Linked DNA regions of Lichenihabitans psoromatis. The protein of the gene in region 2 interacts with the protein of the main gene of each other region in a pairwise test. Links are inferred from orthologs where the notes say so. Each region holds a gene or a part of one and is shown on either strand. Other genes may lie near its edges.

Evidence for each region.
Region 1: the proteins of EY713_RS01695 (region 2) and def interact in binary tests that used the Escherichia coli proteins (3 or more experiments, as listed by UniProt). The link is inferred for Lichenihabitans psoromatis from one-to-one orthologs.

The regions. Positions count from the first base shown.
Region 1 is NZ_CP036515.1:4,403,027-4,406,140, forward strand. Bases 1-2,795 are described here. They hold def (peptide deformylase), read left to right. Parts: upstream 1-995; coding sequence 996-1,595; downstream 1,596-2,795. Other genes in these bases: EY713_RS20580 (2-hydroxychromene-2-carboxylate isomerase), read left to right, coding at 1-539; fmt (methionyl-tRNA formyltransferase), read left to right, coding at 1,600-2,541; truA (tRNA pseudouridine(38-40) synthase TruA), read left to right, coding at 2,544-2,795. Also shown: more of truA, read left to right, coding at 2,796-3,114. UniProt on the Escherichia coli protein: Removes the formyl group from the N-terminal Met of newly synthesized proteins. Requires at least a dipeptide for an efficient rate of reaction. N-terminal L-methionine is a prerequisite for activity but the enzyme has broad specificity at other positions.
Region 2 is NZ_CP036515.1:346,441-349,526, forward strand. Bases 165-2,931 are described here. They hold EY713_RS01695 (aspartate-semialdehyde dehydrogenase), read right to left. Parts: upstream 2,184-2,931; coding sequence 1,146-2,183; downstream 165-1,145. Other genes in these bases: EY713_RS01685 (SRPBCC domain-containing protein), read left to right, coding at 165-307; EY713_RS01690 (SIMPL domain-containing protein), read right to left, coding at 311-1,048; EY713_RS01700 (porin), read left to right, coding at 2,350-2,715; EY713_RS01705 (NmrA family NAD(P)-binding protein), read right to left, coding at 2,798-2,931. Outside these bases: more of EY713_RS01685, read left to right, coding at 1-164; more of EY713_RS01705, read right to left, coding at 2,932-3,086.

The DNA.
Region 1 (3,114 bases), 4.1 Mb from region 2 along the record:
CGCGTCGGCACGATGCGGCTCTCGCCTATCGCCCCATGTCGCTCGGCGAGGTCTTTCCAGCATCGGGTGGTCTCCCGTTGGCTCAGCGACATCCAAACCGGCAAGCCTATCGCTCTATCGAGTTGCAGCGCTGGAAGGCCCGACTCGGGCTGTCGTTCAACATCAAGCCGGCGTTCTGGCCGATCGATATCACCCATGCGGACCGTGCCGTGGTGGCGCTCGTGGCGCTCGGACATGAACCGGAGCCCTTCGTGTCGCGTGCCTTCGTGGCCTTGTGGCAAGAGGATCGAGACCTCGCCGACCATAAGGTCATCGCCGGTCTTCTGGTTGACTGCGGGCACGATGCGGCAGTGGTTTTGGCGCAAGCCGGATCGGCCGCCAGTGGCGAGCAGTATCGCGCCAATGGCAACGAGGCTCTCGCGGTCGGGGTTTTCGGCTCGCCGACCTATATGCTCGATGGCGAACCCTTTTGGGGTCAGGACCGGCTCGAGAGTTTAGACGAGGCCCTGACGAGCGGACGGGCACCGATCCGCCCCTGACGGGGGTCGATCGGGACGCGTCGTGCCGATCAGCAGATCCGGGCGGCAGCGGAGTTTGCAACGGCTGGATAGGCCGACCAGCCGGGGCGCGTCTCGTCGATGCGTCCGGTCGGCAGTCCCTGACGTATTTCGAAAGCTTCGACGCAGCGGATCGCGCAAAAAGACTTTCCCGAGCAGCCACGGCGTTTGAAGCTTCGGCCGGTCAGACGCGTGCCGCACAGGTCGCAATGCTCGATCATGCGGTTCGCCTCGCCCTCGCTGAGATCACTCTGCGCGAAGTGTCGGTGAGAACTGCCTGCGGAATTGTTACGTCGATCCGCGACTCACAGACCTCTGCATCTCCATGGTAAATGTTAAACACGGTCGTGGTTGGCGAAGTCCCGTTCTGTGGACAAGCAGATTTGACCCTGAGCCCGCACCTCCTTATCTCAACGAAACTCTTCATCAAGGTTCGTCATGGCCGTTCTGCCCGTCGTCACTCTGCCCGATTCGAAACTGCGCCAGCCGTCCGCTCTGGTCACCACCGTGGACGCGTCGGTGCGGGCTCTGCTCGATGATATGATCGAGACGATGTACGACGCCCCGGGCATCGGTCTCGCCGCGGTGCAGATCGGCGTGATGCAGCGTCTCGTGGTGATCGATACGGCCAAGGAGGATGAACCGCGTCAGCCGCTGTTCCTGGTCAACCCCGAGATTACATGGCGTTCGGAGGAAACCTCTTCCTACGAAGAGGGCTGCCTATCGATCCCTGACGATTATTACGAAGTGACCCGCCCCGAGCGGGTCCGCGTCACCTCTCTCGATCGCAACGGCGAGCCGCAGCACATCGAGGCGGACGGCATTCTGGCGACGGTCCTCCAGCATGAAATCGATCATCTCGATGGCGTGCTGTTCATCGATCATATTTCCAAATTGAAACGCGATCGCGTCATCAAGAAATTCGAGAAGGCCGCCCGGATCGCGCGGGAAAACGGACGGCCGTTCAACCCGCGCGAGGGAGATCGCCCGGAAGCGCCCGAGCGCACCCCACCCCGCCGCAGCATGAACGCGACCTGAGCCGATGCGCCTGATCTTCATGGGAACACCCGAGTTCGCGGTTCCCACCTTGAGCGAAATCGTCGGTCAGGGGCATGAGGTCGTCGCGGTCTACACACGCGCGCCAGCGCAGGGCGGCCGCGGCATGGATCTGCGTCTTTCGCCCGTCCATGTCATGGCCCAGCGTTTTGGCCTGCCGGTGCTGACGCCGGCCTCGTTGAAGGGCGATGCGGAGGCTGACGTTTTCGCGAGTTTCGGGGCCGATGCCGCCGTCGTGGTGGCTTATGGATTGTTGTTGCCGCAGCGCATTCTCGACGCCCCTGCCCTCGGCTGCTTGAACCTGCACGGATCGATGCTGCCGCGGTGGCGGGGCGCGGCCCCCATCCAGCGCGCCGTGATGGCGGGCGACAGCATGACGGGCGTGATGGTCATGCGGATGGAAGCCGGGCTGGACACAGGCCCGGTCGGCATGGCCGAAACGCTCCCGATCGGGCCCGACATGACGGCCGGCGACCTGCACGACCATATGGCGCCCATCGGAGCAGACCTGATGGGGCGCGCCGTCGGCGCGCTGGGCCGGGGCAGCCTGCAGTTCAAAGCGCAGTCACCCGACGGCGTGACCTATGCGCGCAAGATCGATAAGGCCGAATGCCGCATCGACTGGGACCATCCGGCTCAGGTGGTCCACGACACGATCCGGGGCCTGTCCCCCTTCCCCGGTGCGTTTTTCGAGGCCGATCTCGGCAGCGGCACCGAGCGCGTAAAGGTTTTGCGCGCACGTGTCTCGGACGGGAGCGGCCCGGCCGGCACGCTGATCGCGGGCGGTCTCACGGTCGCCTGCGCCGCAGGAGCCGTGACGCTGCTGCAGGTGCAGCGCGCCGGGAAAGCGCCGCTTGATGCCGACACGTTCCTGCGTGGCACCCGCCTCGCCCCCGGCCTGCGACTCGCACCCTCCAGCCCAAGCTAACGATGCCGCGGTTCAAGCTGACGGTGGAATATGACGGCACCGCCTTCGTCGGTTGGCAGCGGCAAGCCAACGGACCGTCGATCCAGGGTGAGATCGAGCGCGCCGCCGAGGCTTTGTCGGGCGCGCCTGTCATGGTCAAGGGTGCCGGGCGCACCGATGCGGGGGTGCATGCGACCGGGCAGGTCGCACACCTCGATCTCAGCAAAGCCTACCGGAGCGACAGTGTTCGCGACGCGCTCAATGCGCATCTGCGGCCTCACCCGATCTCCGTTCTGAAAGCCGAGGAAGTCGGACCCGACTTCGATGCCCGCTCCTCCGCGACGCGGCGGCACTATCTCTATCGCATCGTCAATCGGCGGCCCCCGCTCGCTCTAAGCCACGATCGCGCTTGGCTGGTAAAGCGGAGGCTCGATGCGGGCGCCATGCACGAAGCCGGGCAAGCGCTCATCGGCCGACACGATTTCACCACTTTCCGCGATGCCGATTGTCAGGCCATCAGCCCCATCCGCACGCTCGATCGTATCGAGGTCAGCCAGGAGGGCGACCGGATCGATATCCGGGTTACGGCTCGCT
Region 2 (3,086 bases):
CGGCGACATCGTGACGGTTCACATCAAGATCCTCGGCGCTCCGTCGGTACCGGTCCGGGCCGAGATCGTCACGGTGAGGCCCGAGGCTGAGCTGATGTGGCGGAGCCATTTTATCGCGACGGGCCTCTTCGATCGCGATCACGTGATGCGGATTGCGCGGACCGAGGGTGGCTGCACGGTCACGCAGGTCCAGACGTTTGGTGGTCCGTTTGCCGCCTTTGCGAGTCTTGTGACCGAGCAGGCCGTGAAAAGCGGCTTGAGCGACATGAATAAGGCGCTGAAGGCCCGCGCCGAAGCGGGCGCTTGATCGCTACTGAAGGATTTCCCACCGCACGCTGACGGTCGCCCGCAGTGTGAGAGCGCCGGGCTCGACTGGAATTGGGGGCGCAGGAGCCGCCATGATGGTCGAGCGCGCCATTTTCGAGGCCATCATCGGCGTGTCGGCCGAGGTGTTGCCCGGTACGATCTCGAGAACTCGCCCCAATCGCAGCCCGAGCGCCCCGACGTAGATTTGCGCTTGCCGCATCGCGTCCCGCGTCGCATCGGCCTTCAAATCGTCGAGCTGCTTGGCCTGCTGGCTCGACGTATAGGCGATCCCCTCGATCGAATTAGCGCCTTTGTCGACCAGATGCGACACGATCGCGCCGGCTCGCGTCGCTGGTTTAACCGTGATGCTGAGATCGGTCGAGGCGCGAAACGAGCGCGGTGCGCGTGAGGTCGATCTCGCCAGCGCGACGTCGTCAGGGTAAATTGGGGTCAACGCGATCGAGGTCGTGGTCACGTCTTTCGCATCGATCCCATCGGCCGTGATCTGGTCGACGATGGCTTGCGCTGCCTTGGCGACATCGCTTGTCGCGGCTGTCGCGGTCGGCCGATCACTGACGACACCGAGTGAAACGGTTGCCGTATCCGGCGTGATCTCGGCGGTGGCCTGCCCCTCTGTCGTGATGAATGGCGCGGGTGTGGGTCCGACCTGCTGCGCCTCGACCGGTGCGGCAGACAAGACCACCGCCACCGCACAGCCGCTCAACAGAATTCGTCCGATCATCGAGACCCCCGCGACTATGAAGCGATTGTCGCCGTTCGGACCAGACCGACCGGCAAACTGTCCTGTCCGCAAGGGCGGCCGGGGCCGCCCTCAACGATCAAGCCGCGCTGGCTTGCTTCGGGGTGATGAGCTTGCGGTTCACCAGCACCTCGGCGATCTGCACGGCATTCAGAGCCGCGCCTTTCCGCAAGTTGTCGGAGACGCACCAGAGCGAAAGGCCGTTCTCGACCGTCGGGTCTTCGCGGATGCGCGAGATATATGTCGCATCCTCGCCGGCCGCCTCGTGCGGGGTCATGTAGCCGCCGGGCTCGTGCTTGTCGATCACGAGGCATCCCGGTGCTTCGCGCAGAATGTCCCGCGCCTCTTCGGCCGAGATCGGGTTCTCGAACTCAATGTTGATGGCCTCCGAATGGCCGATGAACACCGGCACGCGGACACAGGTGGCGCTCAACTTGATCTTGGGATCGAGGATCTTCTTGGTCTCGACCATCATCTTCCACTCTTCCTTGGTCGAGCCGTCTTCCATGAAGACGTCGATTTGCGGAATGACGTTGAAGGCGATGCGCTTCGGGAACTTCCTGGTTTCGAGAGCATCCGACACGAAGACGGCGCGGGTCTGCGCGAAGAGTTCGTCCATCGCTTCCTTGCCGGCGCCAGAAACGGACTGGTAGGTGGCGACGACGACGCGCTTGATCTTGGCCTTGTCGTGCAGCGGCTTGAGCGCGACGACGAGTTGCGCGGTCGAGCAATTCGGGTTGGCGATGATGTTGAGCTTGCTGAACCCCTTGATGGCGTCGGCATTCACCTCCGGCACGATCAATGGGACATCGGCATGCATCCGCCACGCGGAGGAATTGTCGATGACGACACACCCTTGCTGGCCGATTTTCTGCGACCAGGCCTTGGAGATTTCACCACCGGCGGACATCAGGCAAATGTCGGTCTTGGAGAAATCGAAATTGTCCAGCACCTTGCATTTCAGGGTCTTGTCGCCGAACGACACCTCTGTTCCGAGCGAACGGCTGGACGCGAGCGCCACGACCTCGCTGATCGGAAAGGCCCGCTCGGCCAGGATGTCGAGAATTTCGCGTCCGACATTGCCGGTGGCGCCGACGACGGCGACCCTAAAACTCATTGATTCGATCCTTAAAGGCTGTTGCGCCACGATGACGCCGGCTGATCCATAGGCGAGAGCACAGGCGCAAGCAACGATGGCGCCCGTGAGGCGCACCTCGTCGGAAGAGATATCGTGACGGCGCAGCATGGATTAAAGAAGGGTCGGCGACACTCAGGGACGACCGATGACACTCCTGTTCCGCATGATCTTAGCCGGGCCTCTGCTTCTGCTCTGCCCCATCACGGCCGGAGCGGCGGAGCGCAGCCCGCTCAAGGCCTCGGCGATCCTGCCGCTTGAGGATTGTGCCGGATTTGGCATCGCGATCCCTGGGAGTTCGACCTGCCTGCGTTTTTCAGGCGACGTTCGAGCCGAGACGATCGTGCGCCCTCGCACCGCGCCATCGAAACTCACAGGACGGGATCTTACCCATAGCCGCGTTGAGGGACGGATCAATCTCGACGCCCGCGCGCCGACGGAGTTCGGTCCGATCCGGGCCTATGCGTCGGTCCGGGTCCCGCATTCGAGCGCGCCCGATCTCGTGGCGCGCTGAGGCGACAGGTGGCGCCGTCGATCCTGTGCGCCGTCCCTAGCGCAGCGAACGGAGTTTCGCGCGTGGGGCCTTGGCTCCGCCGTCATCGACGAGGCTCCGGGTTTGATGCGGCGAAGGGGGCAAGCACGTCTTCGGCACGCGTCCAGGCCCTCGTGCCGTAACGATCATTGTCGAGGGACGCGAGTTTGCCGCGACCGCTCGACATGTCGCGCATATATTGCATTCCCTGCCACACTGGGAATGGCGTGTCGGTTTTCGGGGTGAGCGTCCGGGCTATCGTAATGACCGCGCTCAGCAGCCCGATGCCGCCGGCACGAAACAGCTTGTAGGGATCACCGGTCAGCCGCTGCATTGTGATCGCAAGATCGCGC